DNA from 4 places in the Brachybacterium sp. GCM10030268 genome. Region 3 is predicted to be linked to each of the others. Evidence: riboswitches for the same ligand, from Rfam matches in the RefSeq annotation. Region 3 holds a riboswitch; each other region holds the start of a gene.
The links. A riboswitch is a leader RNA that binds a small molecule or an ion and turns the genes downstream of it on or off. The one in region 3 is predicted to bind thiamine pyrophosphate.

Region 1: another riboswitch for thiamine pyrophosphate. It lies ahead of thiM (hydroxyethylthiazole kinase); the one in region 3 lies ahead of thiO (glycine oxidase ThiO).
Region 2: another riboswitch for thiamine pyrophosphate. It lies ahead of ACFQRD_RS09525 (TenA family protein); the one in region 3 lies ahead of thiO (glycine oxidase ThiO).
Region 4: another riboswitch for thiamine pyrophosphate. It lies ahead of ACFQRD_RS00660 (ECF transporter S component); the one in region 3 lies ahead of thiO (glycine oxidase ThiO).

The regions. Positions count from the first base shown of each region.
Region 1 is NZ_JBHTCW010000004.1:5,712-10,970, forward strand. It holds gene ACFQRD_RS07505 (hypothetical protein) at 1-25, shown strand, start outside; gene ACFQRD_RS07510 (hypothetical protein) at 267-458, shown strand; gene thiD (bifunctional hydroxymethylpyrimidine kinase/phosphomethylpyrimidine kinase) at 540-1,481, opposite strand; gene ACFQRD_RS07520 (thiamine phosphate synthase) at 1,549-2,271, opposite strand; gene thiM (hydroxyethylthiazole kinase) at 2,268-3,101, opposite strand; TPP riboswitch at 3,093-3,192, opposite strand; gene ACFQRD_RS07530 (hypothetical protein) at 3,368-4,288, shown strand; gene ACFQRD_RS07535 (dienelactone hydrolase family protein) at 4,395-5,144, shown strand.
Region 2 is NZ_JBHTCW010000005.1:116,902-122,160, forward strand. It holds gene ACFQRD_RS09515 (homocysteine S-methyltransferase family protein) at 1-700, shown strand, start outside; gene ACFQRD_RS09520 (hypothetical protein) at 929-1,201, shown strand; TPP riboswitch at 1,448-1,541, shown strand; gene ACFQRD_RS09525 (TenA family protein) at 1,658-2,320, shown strand; gene tenA (thiaminase II) at 2,317-2,979, shown strand; gene ACFQRD_RS09535 (polysaccharide lyase family 1 protein) at 3,287-4,528, shown strand; gene ACFQRD_RS09540 (NupC/NupG family nucleoside CNT transporter) at 4,688-5,259, opposite strand, start outside.
Region 3 is NZ_JBHTCW010000003.1:120,402-125,660, reverse strand. It holds gene ACFQRD_RS06470 (NAD-dependent protein deacetylase) at 1-498, shown strand, start outside; gene ACFQRD_RS06465 (ThiF family adenylyltransferase) at 552-1,754, opposite strand; gene ACFQRD_RS06460 (thiazole synthase) at 1,748-2,638, opposite strand; gene thiS (sulfur carrier protein ThiS) at 2,642-2,884, opposite strand; gene thiO (glycine oxidase ThiO) at 2,881-4,083, opposite strand; TPP riboswitch at 4,078-4,184, opposite strand; gene thiE (thiamine phosphate synthase) at 4,311-4,988, shown strand; gene ACFQRD_RS06440 (hypothetical protein) at 5,086-5,259, opposite strand, start outside.
Region 4 is NZ_JBHTCW010000001.1:134,374-139,632, reverse strand. It holds gene ACFQRD_RS00675 (GNAT family N-acetyltransferase) at 1-128, shown strand, start outside; gene ACFQRD_RS00670 (ankyrin repeat domain-containing protein) at 129-581, opposite strand; gene ACFQRD_RS00665 (ATP-binding cassette domain-containing protein) at 591-2,687, opposite strand; gene ACFQRD_RS00660 (ECF transporter S component) at 2,698-3,279, opposite strand; TPP riboswitch at 3,326-3,433, opposite strand; gene ACFQRD_RS00655 (glycosyltransferase) at 3,468-4,034, opposite strand; gene ACFQRD_RS00650 (M13 family metallopeptidase) at 4,054-5,259, opposite strand, start outside.

The sequences.
Region 1 (5,259 bases), on a different contig from region 3:
GCACGCCGGGGACGACGAGCTCTGACCGCGCGGCCGCACGCGGGTTGAGCGCGCCAGGACTGAGCGAAGCAGGACCGAGCGAGCCAGGGCTCACCGTCCCAGGACCACCCCTCGGGCCGGCTCCGCGGACCGTTCCTCCCCAGGCCGCCTCCATCCACCAAAATCCCAGGTGTCTTTCCCGGGAATCCGAGCCCGTGGTGCCATGCTTATCGCACCTGGTCGACTAACGGCCGGTGAACACCGCCTGACTTCCCCAGGAGGCACCGATGAAGGTCACCGACACACACCCCAGCGCAGCCGAGCATTTCGACTACCTCGAGCCCGATCTCCAGCCCGAGACGGCAGCCGACGAAGCCCAGATCTTCGCGCGGGAGAGGGACGAGACCCTGACCGGCCTGGTGGAGGCCACCGGCCCCCTCGCGGTCAGCTCCCGCCACCTCTCCGCTCGCTCCGCCTGAGACCACCAGCCGGAGAACGTTCCCGCGGGAACGTTCTTCCGTCGGGTCCGGTCAGCGGCGGCCCGGTCAGCGGCCGAGCGCTCAGGCACTCGCCGTGTGCCCGCCCGGCTCCCGGCGCGCCACGGTGACCAGATGGTCGACCGGGCCGTGCCCCTGCTCCGGCGCGAACGAGAGGTCATAGGCGGCGCCGCCGATCAGCGCCCGCTGCAGGAAGTCACGCCCCGCGCCGACCGCGGCCAGGTCGTCTCCTGCTTCGGATTCGCCGACCCTCTCGTGCGAGGCGTCCATGGTGGCGGCGAGCGCACCCAGGGCGTCGGGCCCCGCTGAGCGGACCATCGCGATGCGCGCGTACTGCGCGGCGATCGCCGCGGAGAGCGTGCACCCGGTGCCGTGGGTGGCGCGGGTGCGCACGCGCTCGGCCCGCAGCAGGTCCACGCCGCCGGGGTGAGCGACGACGTCGACGACCTCGTCGTCATCGTGGTGCCCGCCCTTGAGGACCACGACGGCGGGACCCAGCTGCTGCAGCCGCACGGCCTGCTCCTGCATGGTCTCGACATCGGGGGCGACCTCCGCATCCAGCAGCTTCGCCGCTTCGGGCAGGTTCGGCGTGATCACGTGCACCAGCGGCAGCAGCAGTTCGCGCAGGTTCTGTGCCGCCTGCCGGGGCAGCAGTTCATCGCCGCTGGTGGCGACCATGACCGGGTCGAGCACGACGGTGCCGAACTGGCCGGCTCGCGCGGCCATGGTCTCGGCGACGGCGGCGACGACCTCGGCGGAGGTGAGCATCCCCAGCTTGGTGGCGTCCAGCGGGATGTCATCCAGCACGCTGGTCAGCTGCGACTGGACGTCCTCGGCGGTCATCGGCGTCACGGACTGCACGCCGCGGGTGTTCTGCGCGATCACGGCGGTGATCGCGGTGGTGCCGTAGACGCCGAGTGCCGTGAACGTCTTCAGGTCGGCCTGGAAGCCGGCGCCGCCGCTGGGGTCGGAGCCGGCGATGGTCAGTGCTGTGGGTGGTCGCATGGGGCGGTCCTCCTGGGGTGTGCTGCGGAGCCGGGCCGGTGGGGAGCCGGGGTCCGCGGACAGGTGGTCACGGCCTGCTGGATGAGCGGCCCTGGTCGATGGCTTCTCGGAGTCGGCCGGCGGCCGCAGCGGGGTCGGGTGCCGCGGCGATGGCCGAGACCACGCAGAGACCGTCCACACCGGTCGCCGCGATCTCCGGGGCGAGGCGATGGTCGATGCCGCCGATGGCGACGGCCAGCGGAGCTGAGGCGGCCGATACGTGCCGCGCCTGCCGCCACGGGTCCAGGCACTCCCCCAGTCCCTCCAGGCCGAGCGGCGGCGCGGCATCGGCCTTGGTGGCGGTCGCGCGGATCGGGCCGATGCCCAGCACGTCGGCCGTGTCCTCCGCGAGCGCGGCGCGCACCTGGCCGGCGGTGCCGGCGGAGAGGCCGATCATCAGCTCCTCCCCGAGCACCTCGCGGGCAGCGGCCGCGGCGACGTCGCTCTGGCCCACGTGGAGGTGGCACCGCGCGGCCTCGGCCACACCGAGACGGTCGTTGACGAACAAGGGCACCTTCTGGGCGCGAGGGCCGAGCTCGCTCGCCAGGCGTTCCCGGCATGCGCGGACCAGCTCGAGCAGGTCGGCGTCGGAGGCGTCCTTGTCCCGCAGCTGGATCGCGCCCGCTCCGCCGCGGACGGCGGCGAGGACCACGCCGGGCACCGCGTCGATCCCGCCGGACAGCGCCGAGTCGGTGACGTGGTACAGCGAGAAGTCGGCCGCATGGGCGGTGCGCAGGGACGGCCGGATCACGCCGGGGCCGCCTGCTCCTGAAGACCCACGAGCTCGAGCACGTCGGCGGGCGTGAGGGTGTCCAGCGCATCGAGCCAGCCGACGGCGAAGGACCCGACTCCCTGCGCCTCGCGCGCGGCGAGGGTTCCGGCGGCGCCGTGCAGGGCATGTGCGGCGAGCACCGCGTCGTGGGGAGTGAGGTCGGTGTCGCGACTTGAGCCCAGGAGGGCGGCGCAGGTCGCGCCGAGCGCGCAGCCGGTACCGATCACTCGCGCGAGCAGGGCGTCGCCGCTGGTCAGCACTGTGGTGCGACCCGCGGAGACGATCGCGTCGCGCTCCCCGGAGACCGCGACCACGGCACCGGTGCGGGCGGAGAGGTCGCGGGCGGCGTCGAGCACCGCCTCGACCGTGTCGGTGGAATCGACGCCGCGCCCTCCCCCGCCGGTGCCGGCGAGCGCGGCGATCTCGGAGGCGTTGCCGCGGACGGCGGCGGGCCCGAGGGTCAGCAGTTCGTGCGCCAGCGGGGTGCGGACGGGCAGCGAGCCGACGGCGACCGGGTCGAGCACCCAGGGCCGTCCGGCGTCGCGGGCGGCGCGGGCGGCGGCGGGCATCGCCTGCACCTGTCCCTCGGCCACGGTGCCGGTGTTCACCAGCAGTGCGTCGGCCGCAGCGGCGAAGACCGGCGCCTCCTGCGGGTGGTCCACCATCGCGGGGGCGGCCCCGATGGCCAGCAGGACGTCGGCGGTGATCTGCTGGACGACGGTGTTGGTGATGCAGTGGACGAGCGGGCTGTGCCCGCTGAGCGCCTCGAGGGCGCTGCGCAGTCGGTTCTCGGGCGTGCTCGTAGTCATCGGTGACGATCCCTTCGCAGGTGCAGACCAGGGCAGGTTCGACGGGTGTGCTCTCAGCCGCCGCTTCTCGACGGCACCCCGCGTCACTGGTCGGCGACTCTAGCAGGGGGCGGCGCAGGGGCACACAGGATCTTCACACTCTCAAGTCTGTAGTTCCATGGCACTCTCTTGACCTTCCCTTGACCTGATGCGACGGTGTGAGCGGCAACGCATCGACGCGGATCCACGACGGACAACCGTCTCCCGCAGTCGGCGGAGAGGACGCCATGACCATCACGAGCACCGCACGCCGGGCCCGCACCGTACTGACCGTCGCCGCGGGGGCGGCGCTGCTGTCCGCGTCGGCCTGCAGCACGAGCGCCGGAGCCGACGGGGAGGACAGCGCGGGGGCACCGTCCGAGACATCAGATCAGGGGGAAGGGCAGGGAGCCGGGCAGAACAGCAGCGACGGCGGGGGCGCCGCGACCAGCAGTGAGCAGGGGAACGGGGACTCGGACGAGGGAGCCGAACAGAACGATGGGGTGGGTGCCGGCGACGAGGACGAGGCGACGGAGCCGACGGAGCCTGAGACCCGTCTCGTGCTCGTCACCGATCTGGGACCCGAGGAGCCCGGTGAGGGCGACCTCGTGCGCAGCCCCGACCAGCTGGCCGCCCTGCTGACCGGGCCCCTCGGCGGGATGGCCGAGTGCTACGACGAGCTCACGCTCAGCCCGGGCGCCACCGCGTCGTGCATGGGCCCGGCGAGCGTCGACTCTCCCGACCCGGACCAGGAATGGACGGCGCACTCGGTGCGGATCCCGTCCGAGGAGGACTTCACCGCCGGCAGCAGGGTCGCGATCCTGTTCACCACCGGCGGCGCCCTGACCGGGCCGGCCGAGGTCCTGCTGAAGGAGACCGTGTCCCTCACCGGCCTCGGCGTCAGCTCGACGTTCGGGGCCGAAGACCTGGATTCCGAGCAGCTCGCGCAGCACACGCTGGAGGTGCTCACCTCCCCGAATGCTTACGTCCCCGTCGACTACGCCGACTGGGAGGACGTGACCTGCCAGGACGGCCTCTCCTTCGCGACCTTCGAACCGGTGGCCTGCACCGCGACCACCGCCGGCGGCGATCAGTGGGAGCTGGAGGTGGCGCCCGGGGCATTCGCCGGCAACGACCAGGGCCTGCTGGTGGGCATCGAGACCCTGTGACCGTCGTCCAGCGGAGCGACCGAGCATCGCGGCCAGGCCGTGCGGCCGAGCGGGGGAGGCCGCAGGGCGAGTGAGTGCCCGGCGCCCCTCGCGATACAGTCATCGCGTGAGCGCGACCACACTGCCCATCCCCACCGATGCCGGCGACCTGCCCGGACTGCTCTGGCTGCCCGAGCACCGCGAGGAGCCGGTGCCCGGCCTCGTGGTGCTGCAGGAGATCTTCGGCGTCTCCGACTACATCCAGCGGCGCTGCGCAGATCTCGCCGCGCTCGGCTATGCGGTGCTGGCCCCGCAGCTCTTCGCCCGCCTCGATCCGCCGATCGTCGGCATCGACGACTGGGAGGACGCGGAGTCCTGGCTCGGCGAGGCCATGACCCTGACCCAGCAGCTGCCCTGGGAGCGAGCCGAGGCCGACGCCATCGCCGCCCTGGGCGCGCTGCGTGCGCACGGCGCGGTGGACTCCGAACGGGTGGGGCTGCTGGGCTTCTGCTACGGCGGCGGCCTGGCCTTCGCCGCTGCGGCGTCCGCCGCCGAGGAGGACCGCCCGCCCACGACGCTGGTCAGTTACTACGGCTCGGCCCTGCCCTCCCTGCTGGATCGCGCGGGCGTGGTCACCATGCCGAGCCTGCACCACTTCGGCACGGCAGACGACTTCATCCCGCCCGAGACCGTCGAGCAGATCCGCCACGCCGTCACCGCCGGCGGCACCCGCGAGCAGGTGCGGTTCGAACTGCACGAGGGTGCGGGGCACGCCTTCGACAACCCGCACCCGTTCGTCCACCACGCGCAGGCGTCCGACGCGGCCTGGCAGCAGACCGTCGGCTTCCTCGCCGAGACGCTCCCTCTCCGCGCCTGACCCTCCGCGCCTGACCCTCCGCGCCTGACCCTCCGCGGCCGAGTATCTGCGTATCTGCGCCCGCGCCTTCGCATCACCCGCCCGAGTGCGCCTGCGTGCCCGTCCGGCCCGACTC
Region 2 (5,259 bases), on a different contig from region 3:
CTGGGACCCGGCGGACACCACGACGCAGCGCGAGGTCCGAGGCATGTTCGAGGAGATGGTCGGCTGGGCCGTCGAGGAAGGGGCCGACCTGATCGTCGGGGAGACCTTCTACTACGCCGAGGAGGCGCTGACCGCGCTCGAGGTCGCCAAGGCCTCCGGCCTGCCCGTGGTGATCACCCTCGCCCCGATGGCGTTCCAGGAGATGGCCGAGGGCGCCGGGATCGTCGAGACCGCACAGCGCCTGGAGCAGGCCGGGGCCGACGTGGTGGGCCTGAACTGCTTCCGCGGGCCGGCGACGATGCTGCCGTGGCTGCGCGAGATCCGCGAGGCCGTGGACTGCCACGTCGGCGCCCTGCCGATCCCGTACCGCACCACGGAGGAGGAGCCGACGTTCTTCAACCTCTCCGACCCCGCCGCGGCCGTGCCCTCCCCGCACGGGCGCACCTTCCCCACCGCCCTGGATCCGCTGCTGACCAACCGCTACGAGATCAGCGCCTTCGCCCGTGAGGCGCTGGAGCTGGGCGTGAACTACCTCGGGGTGTGCTGCGGCGCAGCCCCGATCCACATCCGCGAGGTCGCCGAGGCCGTCGGCCGCACCACCGAGGCGAGCCGCTACTCCGAGCGCATGGAGAACCACTTCATGTACGGCAGCAACGAGCGTCTCCCGGAGCACATCGTCGGCCTGGGCTCGCGCGCCTGAGCGTCGGCCCCGGGCAGGTACGGGTCCGGCCCGACGAGGCTCCGGGCTCCGCCCGAAGAGTTCGGGACTCGGCCCGAAGAGCTCGGGACTCGGCCCGACGTCGCTCGGGGCTCCGCCCGGCGCGAGGGCTTGAGCTTCCAGCGATCGCGGGCCGGAGCAGTCGATCATCGGCGCGGAATATCGGATACTGCCAGTGACCGGACACCACCGGAGGAAAGGAGCAGGACGATGACCAGCACGCCGCACGAGCACTCCCCCGAGGCCCCGCTCGAGGACGCCCTGGACCAGGAGGTCGATGCCCTGCCGGACGACGGGACCACGGACGCCCTCGGCTCCGAGGAGCTCGGCTCCGTCACCTCCGCCTACGCCGATCCAGCGGATGTCCTCGACCAGCGCCGCGAGGTCCCGCTCGACGAGGACTACGCCCCCGAGGCGACCGGTGAGGACGGCTCCGAGGACAGTGCCTTCGGGGCCGACGACGGCGCCTTCGACTCCGAGTGAACGGCGACCCGCCAAAGCAGCGGGACGCCGCTCGCTGACCGGCGGGACCGTCGGCCCACCTGATCGGCGAGACCGTCGGCCCACCTGATCGCTTGATCTCCGACCCATCGGTCATGCGGAGTCTCGTCGCGTGATCGGTGACCCTCCGGGGATCGACGTGGGCGATCACGGCCCCGCTCAGCCGCCCCGGGACCCGGCCCCAGCGCCGGGGTCCCGGGGCGGCTCCTGCTATGTCGGGGTAAGGTCGTCGTCGACACGGGGTGCCCCGCCAGGGGCTGAGATCACACCCGACGAACCTGATCGAGTTAGCGCTCGCGGAGGGATGTCATGACGTCGCACTGCGTCACTGCGTCACTGCGCCGCTCGCCGCGTCGCGAGCGCGCCTCGAGGTCGGGCCCCGGGTCACCGGATCGGGAGCTCCCATCCGGACGGATCGACTGACGAGGAGAAGTCCCGATGTCCACCTCTTTCACCGACGACCTCCGTGGGGCCAGCGAACCCACCTGGACCCGAGCCGTCCAGCACCGCTTCGTGGCGGAGCTCCACGACGGGTCGATCCCCGATGAGGTGATGGCCGGATACCTGATCCAGGACCATCGCTTCCTCGACAGCTTCCTGGTGCTCCTCGGCGCCGGCATCGCCGAGGCTCCCGCGTTCGAGGCCCGGCTGCGACTCTCGCAGTTCGTCGGCGAGGTCGCCGGGGACGAGAACACCTACTTCCTGCGCGCGTTCGAGTCCCTGGGCGTGAGCGAGCACGACCGCGCAACCGTCCCGGACACGCTGGCGACCACCGGCTTCACCACCATCTTCCGCGAAGCCGCCGAGACCCGGGACTATGCCGCGATCCTCGCCGTGCTGGTGGTCACCGAATGGCTCTACCACGACTGGGCCGCCGCCGCTCCGGACCCGCGGCCGAGCAGCTTCGTCCACTCCGAATGGATCGACCTCCACGACAACCCGGACTTCGCCGGCTTCGTGAACTTCCTGCACGCCGAGCTCGACGCAGCAGGACCCGGCAGCCCCGAGCGGGCCCGGGAGTTCTTCGAGCGCACCGTCGCCCTCGAGCTCGACTTCTTCGAGCAGTCCTACCTCCACCCGTTCACCGGGGAGGCACGATGAGCCTGTTCGACGATCTCAGGTCCGCCGCCCTGCCCGACTGGGACGATTACACCCGCCACCCGTTCGTCGAGCAGCTCGGCGCGGGCACACTGCCGCTCGCCGCATTCCAGGACTACCTGATCCAGGACTACCTGTTCCTCGTCCAGTTCGCGCGGGCCAACGCGCTGGCCGCCTTCAAGAGCCGACGGCTCGAGGACATCCAGCACTCCGCCGATGCCCTCGCGACGACCCTGGCCGAGACCGAGCTGCATGTGCGGCTCACCGCGAGCTGGGGCATCGATCGCTCGCAGCTGGACGCCGCACCCGAGAAGCAGGCCACCGTCGCCTACACCCGGTACGTGCTGGACAGCGGGCAGGTCGGGGACCAGCTCGATCTGAATGTGGCCCTCGCCCCGTGCGCGATCGGGTACGCCGAGATCGGGGCCCGTCTGGCTCCCCGCCTCGAGGAGCAGCCGGAGCACCCCTACCGCGACTGGATCGCCGAGTACGCGAGCGAGGAGTTCCAGCAGGCCGCGCGCGACGCCATCGCCCACCTCGACGTCCTGGCGGCGCGGTCCCTCACCGAGCAGCGATTCGAGGAGGTGGCCACGGTGTTCCGCACCGCGACCCGGCTCGAATCCGCCTTCTGGCAGCAGGCGCTGGACGGCGCCGTGGAGTGAGGGGCCACGCCGCGGCGGGCAGCCAGAAATCGGTTCCCGCCCGCCATCGAGGGTTGATACGAGGCCAGCGGCACAGTATGGTCGCACCCAAGATCAGCGGGAAACCGGTTTCTCATCGCGAGGGCGCGAGGATGATCCGCGCTCTGCCACGACATCCCCTGTGTGGTCGCCGTACCCGAGAGGCGAACCCGCTGCGATCGGACGAATGACCCCGCCGACGGCGGTCCATTCGAAGGACAGCAATCCACACTCAGGAGAGCCCGTGCTACGACGCCGACGTTTGATGCAAGCCCTGACCACCGCAGCGGTGGCTGCCCCCCTGACTGCTGTCGGCGCGACCACCGCGCAGGCGCGCCCCGAGGACCCGGCGCGAGAGACCCTGCGCGCCGGGGACGGCTGGGGGTCCGCCGGCGCCGGCACCACGGGAGGTGCCGACGCCGCCGGCGACATGGTGTTCACCGTGACGACCAAGGCCGAACTCATCTCCGCGCTCGAGCGAGCCGGCGACGAGCCCGTGATCATCACGGTCCGCGGCACGATCGACATGAACACGGGGCCCGACGGGGCTGCGCTGACGTGCGAGGACTACGCCGACCCCGCGTGGGACCTGGAGGCGTACCTCGAGGAGTACGACCCGGCCCACTACGACGGTGACCCGGAGGGACCGCTCGAGGACGCACGCGACCGTTCCCACCAGGCACAGCTGAACAGCATCCAGCTGGACCTGCCGAGCAATCTCACGCTCATCGGTGAGGACGACGCACGCCTGATCGGTGTGAGTCTGATCCTGCGCGGCGAGAACATCATCGTGAGGAACCTGGAGCTCACCGGCATGGAGAACTGCTTCCCGCAGCGCAACCAGGACGGGTGGGTCTCCGAGGGTTTCGACGTCGTCGGTCTGATCGGCGCCAAGAACGTGTGGCTCGATCACCTGACCATCGACGGACCGTATCGCGCAGGCGAGCCCAAGGAAACCATCTTCGGCGACGTGGTCCACCGGGTCGACGGCCTGCTCGACATCACCAATCAGGCAGACCTGGTCACCGTCAGCTGGAGCACGATCAGGAACGGGAGCACCTCGGTGCTGATCGGCAACAGCGACAGCAAGCCGGAGGACGAGGGCAAGCTTCGCGTGACCTTCCATCACAACCGGTTCGAGAACCTCGCCGAGCGAGCCCCACGCGTCCGCTACGGGGCTGTCCACGTCTACAACAACCTGTTCGTCATCCCCGACGCAGAGCACTTCGTCTACTCGTGGGGAGTCGGCGTGAACTCCAAGCTCTGGATCGAGGACAATGCCGTGCGTGCCGTCGACGGTGTGGCCCCCGCGGAGCTCGTGCACGCATGGGGCGGGACCGAGGTGCACATCGGCGCCACACGATTCAATGGACAGGACGTCGACCCGCTCGCCGCGTACAACGAGGTGGCCGTGGACGCGCTGGTCGAGTACCCGGGCCCGGCCCCGACCCTGTACGGCCACCGCCACCCGCTTCCCGCGGTGGAGCCCGTCGTCCGCGCCAAGGCAGGCGCGCACGGACTCTCCCGGTAAGACCCCGGGGAGCCCGCCACCGGAGGCCGGTACACGACATCTCAGGGCCGGGCCTGCCCGCAGGTATCCGACGACGTCCCACCGAGCAGGTGCTCCGGGTCAGCGCCCACCGGACTCCTGAGGACCTGCTCGGCGGGGCCGCGCCGGCCGGCCGCCGACTCAGGCCAGCAGGATGCCGGCGATCGTGGCGCTCATGAGGTTGGCGAGGGTCCCGGCGAGGATGGCCTTGATGCCCATCTGGGCGATCTCGGAACGGCGCTCGGGGGCGATCTGGCCGATGCCGCCCAGCAGGATGCCCAGGGAGCTGAAGTTCGCGAAGCCGGTCAGGCTGAAGGTGATGATCGCCGCGGACTTCTCGCTGAAACTGCCGGCCTCGGGACCGAAGTTGGTGAAGGCGACGAACTCGTTGAGCACGAGCTTCTGCCCCACGAAGCTGCCGGAGGCGACGGCCTCGCTCCACGGCACGCCCAGCATGACCATGACCGGGGCGAACACGTAACCCAGGATCTGCTCGAACGTCAGGTCACCGGCACCGAACCAGTCGCCCACCGTGCCGATCAGAAGGTTGACCAGGCCGATGAGAGAGATGAAGGCCAACAGCATCGCCCCGATCATGGCGGCGAGCTTGAGCCCGTCGCCCGCGCCACCGGCCGCGGCGTCGATGACGTTGCGGTACTGGATCTCGCCGAGGTCCTCCTCGGCGTCGTCCGTCGTCTCCTCGCCAGTGGCCC
Region 3 (5,259 bases):
CACGGTCGCCTGGACCGGGTGCGCTGCCAGCAGTGCGGCACCCTCACCTCCCGCGCGACGCTGCACTCACGGATGCTGGTGATGAATCCGGAGCTGGCGGCGCGGCTGCCGGAGCTGGCGGCCGACGCCGCCCAGGCGCCCGACGGGGACGCCGAGGTGGACCGCACCAGCAGGTTCCGCTACCCGGGCTGCCCGTTGTGCGGCGGGATCCTCAAGCCCGACGTGGTGTTCTTCGGCGAGTCCGCGCGAGGCGAGGTGGTCGCGGCGGCGTTCGCAGCGCTCGAGGCGGCCGACGCGCTGCTGGTGCTCGGCTCGAGCCTCTCGGTGCAGTCGGGACTGCGTTTCGTGCGCGCCGCCGGCCGACAGGGAAAGCCGGTGGTCATCCTCAACGACGGCCCCACCCGAGCGGACCCCGACGCCACGGTGCGCCTGCACGGGCGGATCGAGGAGGTGCTCGCCGTGTGGGCGCGAGCGACCGGGGCCGGGTCCGGTTCCTGACAGGTCGGCCCGGGGTCAGCGGCCCTGCCCGGCGTCAGCCGCCCTGCGCAGGGTCAGCGGCCCTGCGGGCTCCAGGCCGAATAGCCGCCCTCGAGGTGGCGCAGGCGCCCTTTGCGCCCGTGCCAGGATCCGCGCAGCCGTTCCAGGGCCCGGGCTGAGCGTGACCCGGCCTGGCAGTACAGGACGGTCTCGGTACCCAGCGTGCCGTCGGGAAGCGCGTCCGCGCCATGCTCGAGGATCTCCCCGACCGGCACGTGCACTGCCCCCTCGATGGTGCCGGCGGCGACCTCCCAGTCCTCGCGCACATCGATCAGCGTGATCCCCGCGCTCCGCGCGAGCAGCTCCCGCAGCGCGGAGGCATCGAGGGTCTCCTCCGGCCCCGGACCGCCGCTGCGGCACACGGGGTCCGCGGCGGCCGGGACCTGCACCCGGGTGGCCGGGGCGCGATCCGGGTCCAGCTCCAGGCGCAGCGTGCGCGAGCTGCTGGTGGCCTCGTCCCACAGCAGCAGTCGCCCCACCAGCGGGTCGCCGGTGCCGGTGACCAGCTGGATCACCTGGGCGGCCATGATCGTCCCCAGCAGTCCGGGCAGGGAGCCCAGCACGCCCGCCTCGGCGCAGGAGGGTGCGTCCCCGGGGGCCGGGGGCTCGGGGAACAGGTCGCGGTAGTGGGCGCCGCGGCCGGGCCAGAACACGCTGGCCTGTCCCTGGCCGCGCAGCACGGCCGCCCACACCATCGGCACCCCGGTGATCTCGCTGGCATCGGCGACCATGTAGCGGGTGGCGAAGTTGTCCGAGCCGTCCACGACCACGTCGTAGCGCCCGACGAGGTCGACAGCACCCTCCGGGCTGAGCCGCTGGTGGTGCGCCTCGACCGCGACCTCGGGGTTCAGCCGATGGGCGGCGCGGGCGGCCGATGCGACCTTCGGGGTGCCGACGTCCTCAGTGCCGTGGATGACCTGGCGATGGAGGTTGGAGACGTCGACGTCGTCGTCATCGATGATGCCGATCGTGCCGATCCCGGCTCCGGCGAGATAGCTCAGCGCCGGGCTGCCCAGGCCGCCGGCCCCGATCAGCAGCACCCGCGCCGCGCGCAGGCGGCGCTGGCCCAGGGTGCCGATCTGGTCGAGGGTGATCTGGCGCCGGTAGCGCTCGATCTGCTCCGCCGTCAGCTCGGGGCCGGGTTCGGCGAGCGGTGGGAGCCTCTGGCCGTGGGAGACGGCGGCCGACGGGCTGCGGCCGGGGACTGCGCTCACCATGACTCGGCCATCCGTCCGGTCGCGGCGGGCGCCCCGGCCGCGCCGACCGCCTCGGTGTCCCCGGCATCGTCGGCGTCGACGGCGTCGCTCTCGATGAGTCCCTCGAAGCTGGAGGAGGCCAGCGCCAGGCGGCGCTGCGGGATCCGTCCCGCCCCGGCGGCGGCGCGTCCCGCGCGCACGGCCCAGTCCATCGCCCGGGCCATGGCCTCGGGGTCCTGGGCGCGGGTGACGGCGCTGGCCACGAGAACGGCGTCGCATCCCAGCTCCATGGCCAGCGCCGCGTCCGAGGCGGTGCCGATCCCGGCGTCGAGCACGATCGGGACGCTGGCCTGGGCGGTGATCAGCTCGATGTTGTGCGGGTTCAGGATGCCCAGGCCCGTCCCGATCGGTGAGCCGAGCGGCATCACCGCGGCGGCGCCGGCGTCGGCGAGGTGACGGGCCAGGACGGGATCGTCGGTGGTGTAGGGCAGCACGGTGAAGCCGCGCCGGACCAGCTCGGCGGTCGCCTCGACCAGTTCGATGCCGTCGGGCAGGAGGGTGTCCTCGTCGGCGATGACCTCGAGCTTGATCCAGTCCGTCTCCAGCGCTTCACGGGCGAGCTCCGCGGTGAGGATGGCGTCGCGGGCGCTGAAGCAGCCGGCGGTGTTGGGCAGCACCTTGATCCCGAGCCGCTCGAGCAGCGTGAACACCGAGTTGCCGGTGGCCGCGGAGAAGCGGCGCATCGCGACGGTGGTCAGCGCGGTGCCGGAGGCGACCAGGGCGCGTTCGAGCGCGGCGAGGTCGGTGGCCCCGCCGGTGCCCATGATCAGGCGCGATGTCAGGGGCGTGCCGGCGATGGTGAACGAGTCGTCGGCGAGGTCGGGACGTGCGGAGGGACGGGTCATGGGTCAGCCTCCCTGCACGGCGGTGACGAACTCGCAGCGCGCGCCATCGGGCACGGGCGTCGTGGCCCAGCGGGTGCGGGGCACGACGGTGTCGTCCAGGGCGACGGCGACGCCGAGCGGACTGCCGTCGCTCGCGCGGCCGTCCTCGCCGATCTCCTGGCCGAGGCGGGAGCTGACCAGGTCGCGGACGGTGCTTCCCGGCGGGAGTGCGACCTCGTCGCCGTTGACGGTCAGGGACAGATTCATGGGTTCTCCTGGGCGGATGAGGCGGTGGCGCTGGGTACGGGGGATGGCGGGAGGGACGCCGTCGGCGGTGGGATGGTGAAGCGTTCGGGCCGGACCGCGTCGAGCAGCTGCGAGCGGGGCGCGGCGGGGTCCTCGAGCAGCTCGGCGGTGCGCTGGGCGGCCCAAGCGGACAGCAGGATCCCGTGGCGGTGGTAGCCGGTCGAGACGATCACGCGGTCATCGCCGGGCACGGGGCCCAGCAGCGGGAGGTCGTCGGGGGTGCCGGGGCGTGCCCGGGTGGTGACCTCGACCAGTTCGGTCTCCCGCACGGACGGGGCGATCTCGATCGCGTCCTGGAGCAGCTGGTGGACGCCGCCGGTGGAGGTGCCGGCGAGGTCGTCCTCGCGGCTGGTGGCACCGATGACCAGGTGGCGATCGGCGCGCGGGACCAGGTAGACGGATCGTCCCCGCACGGTGGCGCGCACGGTGCGGGCCACCAGGTTGTCCTCGCCCGGGGCCAGCAGCGAGGTCGGCACGCGCACGCGCAGGATGTCGCCGTGGACGGGGCGCAGGGCGAGGCCGAGGCGGCGGTGCGGGCCCGCGATCTCTCCCGCACCCAGCCCTGCGGCCAGCACGATCCGCTCGGCGTCGATCTCCTCGAGCGAGGTGAGGCGGCGACGGTGGATGGCAACGGCGGGGCCGTCCCCGGGTCCGCCCGCTCCGGCCAGGATGTCTTGGACGGCGGCGGCCAGGCGCCGCGGGTCGACCTGGTGGTCGTGCTCGATCAGCTGCGCGCCGGCGATGCCGCGGGCCAGGGCGGGCTCGAGACGGCGCAGCTCCCGGGGTGTGAGCTCGCGGACGGCCGCTCCGGTGGAGCGCTGGATCTCGGCCAGGTCGCGCAGCGCGGCGGCGTCGGCGTGGTCCCGTCCGATCATCACGGTCGAATCGTCCCGGTAGCCGGGGTCCACGCTGGTGCGCGCGGCGAGGCGGCTCGCGAGATCGCGGTGCGCCTGGGAGGCCTCGCGCATGATGGCCCACAGCGGGCCCTGCCCGACCTGGATCTCCGCGGCGGGGGCGAGCATCCCGGCGGCCGCGAACGTGGCCCCGTCGGCGACCCCCTCGGCGTGGATCTCCACGCGGTGACCACGCGCTCGCAGCTCGGCGGCGGTGAGCAGGCCGACGATGCCCGCGCCGATGACGGCGACATGCATGGCACGCATCCTGAGATTCCTCCTGACGGCGGCATGATCCGCATCCAGTGCTGGTGGTCGGCGCGCTGCGCCCTCTCAGCCCGGCGTCTCGGGCTCCCACGGAACCCCTCGAGTCTACGCGCCGGCGCAGACGCCGACGAGCCGGCGGGCCAGTGCCTGCGGCACGGTGCCGGCGGCACGGCGCCGGCAGGCCGGAGGTTCCGGGTCCCGGTCACGCTCTGTGCCAGGCTGTGCCCATGAACGCTCACTCGTCGGCGACCAGCGAGGCCGGTGCCCGGCGCCGCGAAGCCCTGCGCGCCTCCCGCCTGTACGTCTGCGTCGACCTCTCGCGCGGGCTCGAGGGCCTGCTGGCTTTCGCCGAGGCCGCCTTCCGCGGCGGAGTGGACATCCTGCAGGTGCGGGACAAGGCGGCCGAGGCCCGCGCCGAGGTCGAGGCCCTGCGGGCGCTGCGGCCGATCGCCGACGCGCACGGCACGCTGCTGGCGGCCAATGACCGGGCCGACGTCGCCGCGCTGGCCGGCGCGGACATCCTCCACCTCGGCCAGGGCGACCTGAGCACGCTGGATGCCCGTGCGCTGCTGGGCCGCGACGTCCTGATCGGCCGCTCGACCCGCACCATCGAGCAGATGGAGGCGGCCGACGCCGATGCGGGTCTGGACTACTTCTGCACCGGTCCGGTGTGGGCGACGCCGACGAAGCCGGACCGCGCCCCCGTCGGCCTCGACCTGCCGCGCGCCGCCGCCCAGCGGACGGGGGACGCGAAGCCGTTCTTCGCCATCGGCGGAGTCGACGCGGAACGTGTCCCCGAGCTGCTCGGCGCCGGTGTCGAGCGGATCGTGGTGGTCCGCGCCGTGACCGAGGCCGACGATCCCGAGGCAGCGGCCCGGACGCTGCGGGACGCCCTCACGAGCTGACCGACGCTGAGACGTCCTCACGAGCTGAGGGGCCCCGCGGAAGCCTCTGACCAGCGCGATGGGCCGCGCGCGGGCCGGCGAATCCTGCGGGAGGCGCTCAGGAGACGACGGCCGCGGCGAGTGCGACCAGGTCGCCCGCGTCGACGGGCCGGAACTCCAGCGGCGGGTCCTCGGCGGCCGGGTCCAGCGCCTCCATCGTGAGCACCTCGCTGCCGGTGACATACACGCTGACCTGCTGCACGCTGTCGTCGTCGGCGTGCACTGTGGTCAG
Region 4 (5,259 bases), on a different contig from region 3:
TGCACATCGACGCCCAGGCCTACCTCGAGACGTGGTACCAGTCGATGGGCTACGAGACCGTCGGCGGCCTGTTCATGGAGGCAGGCATCGAGCACGTGCCGATGGTCTACCGCCATCCGGCGGACTGATCAGTCCTCGCGTCGGGCCGCGTGCTCCTCGATCAGCGTGATCATCTCGCCGCGCTCGAAGAACCGGGCCGTCTCCAGCGCGTCCGGGGAGCCCAGGCCCGGGTCCGCCCCGGCCTCCAGCAGTGCCACGGCGACGTCCGTGTAGCCCTTGAACGCGGCCCCGGCCAGCGGGGACTGACGGCGGTCGTTCAGCAGGTCGACGTCGGCCCCGCGGGCGGCGAGCTCACGCACCAGCTCGGCGTGGCCGTGGTAGGCGGCGAGCATGAGGGCGCTGTTGCCGGAGGCGTCGCGCAGGTTGGCGGGGGCGCCCCGGTCGATCAGCGGCAGCAGGCCGTCACCGTCCCCGCGCCGAGCGGCGTCGAGCATCGAGTTGGCCAGGGCGATCACCTCCTCGTCCTCGGAGGCGGGCACGTCGGGCCGGGTGGAGGGCTGGGGCTGGATGTCGTCGTTCACGGTGCCAGGCTAGACCAGCAGCTCCGCGATCGCGGGCCAGATCAGCAGCGCCGCCGCGATCGCCGCGCCGAGCACGTCGGCCGGCCCGAACCGGCTGGGTTCGGCCCAGGTGCGCCGCGTCGCGGTCGCGAAGCCGCGGGCATCCATCGCCAGCGCCTGCTGCTCGGCGCTGCGCAGGGTGTCGACCAGCAGGGCGAACGTCGCCCCGGCCAGCAGCCGCGGCGAGGCGGCCGTGCCCAGCCCGCGCTGGATCCGGGTGCGCAGGATGATCTCCCACTGCCGCCCGAGGTGCCCGACCCGTACCAGCGCGACCACGGAGGCCGCGACCGGCCTGGCGGGCAGTCTCAGCCGGCCTCCGAGGGCGTCGCCGAGGGCGGTCACCTCCACGCTGCCCAGGGCCAGCACCCCCGGCGCGACGAACATCATGATCCGGGCCGCCTCCTTCAGCCCCAGCAGCCAGGCGTCCCCGGACAGCGCCGGCGCGTCCCCCAGCAGGGCGGTGGTCCAGGCCAGCCCGGCGGCCGAGAGCAGGATCGGGGTCAGCCGCAGCGCCGCGCCGCGCAGCGTGCGCACCGCCAGTGGGCCCAGCAGCACCAGCGGCAGCAGCGCGAGCAGACCGCCCTGCCAGGTCTGGACCGCGAACGAGCCGATGGCGGCGAGGATCCCGATCAGGCAGAGGGTCAGCGGGTTCAGGGCGTCGGCCGGGATCCGGCGGCGCGGCGGGGGAGGAACCCCGTGCTCTGAACCCGGCAGCTCGATCCGGTGATCGGCCCGGGCGATGAGCTCGGGGTCGTGGGTCGCGGCCAGCACCGCGCCGCCGCGCGCGGCGGCCTCCTCGAGCAGGTCCAGCACGGCGCCGCGGCGGCGCGCGTCCAGCCCGACCGTCGGCTCGTCGAGGACCAGCAGGTCGGGCTGCTGGGCGAGGGCGGCCGCGAGTGCGGTGCGGCGCTGCTCCCCGCCGGAGAGCCGATAGGGGTTGGCCCCGGCGAGATGGGCGAGGCCGGCGCGCTCCAGGAGCTCGTCCGCGAGGTGCTCGTCGTCGGCCCACGGAGAGGCCAGCAGCTCCTCGCGCACGGTGGCGGCGACGAACGAGTGCTCCGGATCCTGGGGGACGACGGCGATGCGCTCGCGATCCGGGCGCCGGACGCTGCCGGTCGCGGGGCGCATCGCCCCCAGCAGGGCGCGGACGACGGTCGTCTTGCCGGCGCCGCTGGGCCCGGTCAGCACCGTCAGCTGCCCGGCCCGCGCCTCCAGGCCGACGGGGATCGTGACGCCCCGGCGCGGCACGGTGACCTCATCGAGGGAGGCGACCACCGTCCCGGGATCGCTCCCGCTCGGACGCCGCGGAGACGGCCCGGCATCCGGCGGCACCTGCCGCCCCGCCAGCACTCCGGCCTCCTCGAGCAGATCGCTCTGGGCGGCCAGCACCGTCCGCGGGTCCCCGTCGGCGAGGATCCGGGCCTGCTCGCCGAGGACCACCAGACGGTCCACGTGATCCAGCCAGGGCTCGACCCGGTGCTCCGCGACGACCAGGGTGCGGCCCTCGGCGCTGGCCAGGATCGCTGAGCGCACCTGCTGGGCGGTCTCGGCGTCGAGCATGCTCGTGGGTTCGTCCAGCAGCAGCATGTCCGGGCCGAGCGCGAGGGCGCCGGCCAGGGCGATGCGCTGCTGCTGCCCGCCGGAGGCCTCCAGCGGGCCGCGCGAGGGCTCCAGGTCCACCTGCGCGGCATCCAGCGCCGCCGCGGCCCGCCGGTGGACCTCCGGCCGGGGCAGGGCCGCGTTCTCGGGCCCGAAGGCGGCATCGCGGCCCACGGTCGCGGCCACCAGCGCGTGCGCGGGATTCTGCAGCAGCAGGCCGCGCTCTCCGGGCCGGGACGAGACCGCCATGTGCCCCGAGAGCTCGCCGGCCTCCTCATCGAGAAGACCGGCGAGGGCGCGCAGCACCGTCGATTTCCCGCTGCCGCTCGCGCCGGCGAGCAGCACGCGCTGACCGGCGGGGATGCTCAGGTCGAGGTCGGCGACCGTCGGCTCCCGCCGCGAGTTCGGGCGCCAGCTGAGCCGGGACAGCGCAAGCGCGGCCCCGGCGGCGGATTCCCTGGTTCTCACGCCGCAGTCCTCACGCCGCGGCGGCGCGGGCGTGCTCCCGTCCCGCGGCGAGCGAATCCACCGCGCCGGTGGCCACCAGGGCACGGGTCGCGGCCCAGCCCAGGCCGCCGCCCAGCGCGGCGCCGGAGACGAGGAAGAACCCGAGCAGGATGAGGGCGAAGGGCCAGCTCATCTCGGGGTAGTAGGCGAAGCGCTCCCAGATCCATTCCAGACCGCCGGCGAGGACTCCGCCGAGGACGGCCACCGGCAGCGTGAAGCGGCGGTACGCGGTCAGCGCGACGGCGAGCTCGACGCCGCCGCCCTGCAGCAGGCCGGAGACCACGGTGCCCCAGCCCCACTGGCCGCCCAGCAGCATCTCGAGGCATGCCGCGATCATCTCGGCCAGCAGCGCCGCGCCGGGCTTGCGGACGATCAGGGCGGCGAGGACGGCGGGCAGGAACCAGATGCCCACCAGCAGACCCTCGGCGGGGCGGAACGCCATCGTCAGCGGGCTGATCAGGGTGTAGAGCTGGCCGTACCCCAGGAACGCGACGCCGAAGGCTGCCCCGATCATGACGGTGACCAGCAGATCAATGGTGCGAAAGCGTGTCATCACTTCTCCTTCCTCTCACGGAAGGGGCGCACGGCATCATCGATGCCGCACGGATATCCCGACTCCCTACGCCGGTGTGAACCGGATCAGGTTCGAGGGTCTGCGCAGGTTCGCGCACTCTCAGCACCCCGTTGGTGCTCCCCTGTCAGTGGATGACCAGCACTCAGGATACTCCCTCGGCGGTGGCGTCAGCGCCGCGCCCGGATCGCCTGGTCGATGGCCGCGGCCGTCGCCTCGGGGTCCTCGGGCGTCAGCAGATACCCGGTGCCCTCGCGGCCGACGATCTCGACCATGGTCCCCGGCCGGGTGACGACCATGCGGTAGGACTGCCGCGTCTCACCGCCGGTCAGCAGCTTCCGGTCGCCGACGGGCCGCAGCTCCTCGGGCCGGGCGGGGATCACCATGCCGCGGCGCCATCCGTAGCCGCCGAGGCTCGCCCCGACGGCAGGCTGCGGCACGATGCGGTACTGGACGGTGCGGAAGCCGGCCAGCGGCCACGTCGGGCGCGGGAGGAACCCGCCGAGGCTCACCGTGAGGCCGCGGTCGTCGACGATGAAGCGCGTGTGCTGGCCCATCCAGGTCCACAGCGCCAGCAGGGCGAACACCCCGGCGGTCGGCGGCACGGCGGCCACGAGGCCGCGCTGGGCCAGCACCAGCGCCAGGACCGCACCGAACAGCAGGGTCAGGGCGATGCGGGTCCACCCGACCCAGGAGGGCCTGGTGGTGCCGACGTAGAACGGCGCCTCGGGCCTCACGGGATCCTCACCGTCGTGCTCACCAGATCGACACCCGCTCCTCGGGGGCGCGGTACATCCCGTCGCCCTCGCGCACGCCGAAGGCGCTGTGGAACTCGTCGAGATGGCCGGCGACCGTGTTGCAGCGGAACTCCATCGGCGCGTGCGGGTCCACCGCGAGCCGGCGGATCGCCTCCTGCGTGCGGTTCTTGCCCCGCCACACCGTCGCCCAGGACAGGAAGATGCGCTGCAGACCGGTGTACCCGTCCAGTTCGGCCGCGGCCTCCTCGGCGGACCTGCTGGCCAGGTACGCCTTCACGGCGATGGAGAGACCGCCGAGGTCGCCGATGTTCTCGCCGATGGTGAGGGCGCCGTTGACGCGGTGGGAGTCGTCGAGGTCGCGCGGGGAGAGCTCGGAATACTGGGCGATGAGGGTGGCGGCGCGGTCGTCGAAGGCCTGACGGTCCTCGGCCGTCCACCAGGTGACCAGGTTGCCGTCCCCGTCGTACTTCGAGCCCTGGTCGTCGAAGCCGTGGCCGACCTCGTGGCCGATGACCGCGCCGATGCCGCCGAAGTTCACGGCGTCCTCCGCCTCGCCGTCGAAGAACGGCGGCTGCAGGATGGCGGCGGGGAAGACGATCTCGTTGCGCCCGGGGTTGTAGTAGGCGTTGACCGTCTGCGGCGTCATGTGCCACTCGGTCTCGTCGATGGGGCCGCCGACCTTGGCGTACTCGTAGTCGGCGTCGAAGCGGCGTGCGGCGCGCGCGGTGGCGACCAGGTCGCCGGGGACCACCTCGAGCCCGTCGTACTCGCGCCAGCGCTCGGGGTAGCCGATCTTGGGTGTGAACTTCTCGAGCTTGGCCAGCGCCTTCTCCCGGGTGGCCGGCGTCATCCACTCCAGGGTCCCGATCGAGCTGCGGTAGGCCTCCAGCAGAGCATCGACCAGGGCGGTCATGCGCTCCTTGTGGGCCGGCGGGAAGTGGCGGTCGACGTACTCGCGGCCGACGGCGAAGCCCACGGCGCCCTCGACGAAAGCGACGCCGCGCTTCCAGCGCTCGCGCAGCTCCTCGGCGCCGGAGAGCACCTTCCCGAAGAAGGCGAAGTCCTCCTCGACGATGGCCGCGGGCAGGTAGGGGGCGTACGAGGAGACGGCGTGGAGGGCCAGCCAGGTGCGCAGCACGGCGAGGTCCTCGCCGGCCAGCAGCTCGGCAGCGGCGGAGACGAACTCGGGCTGGCCGACCGAGAC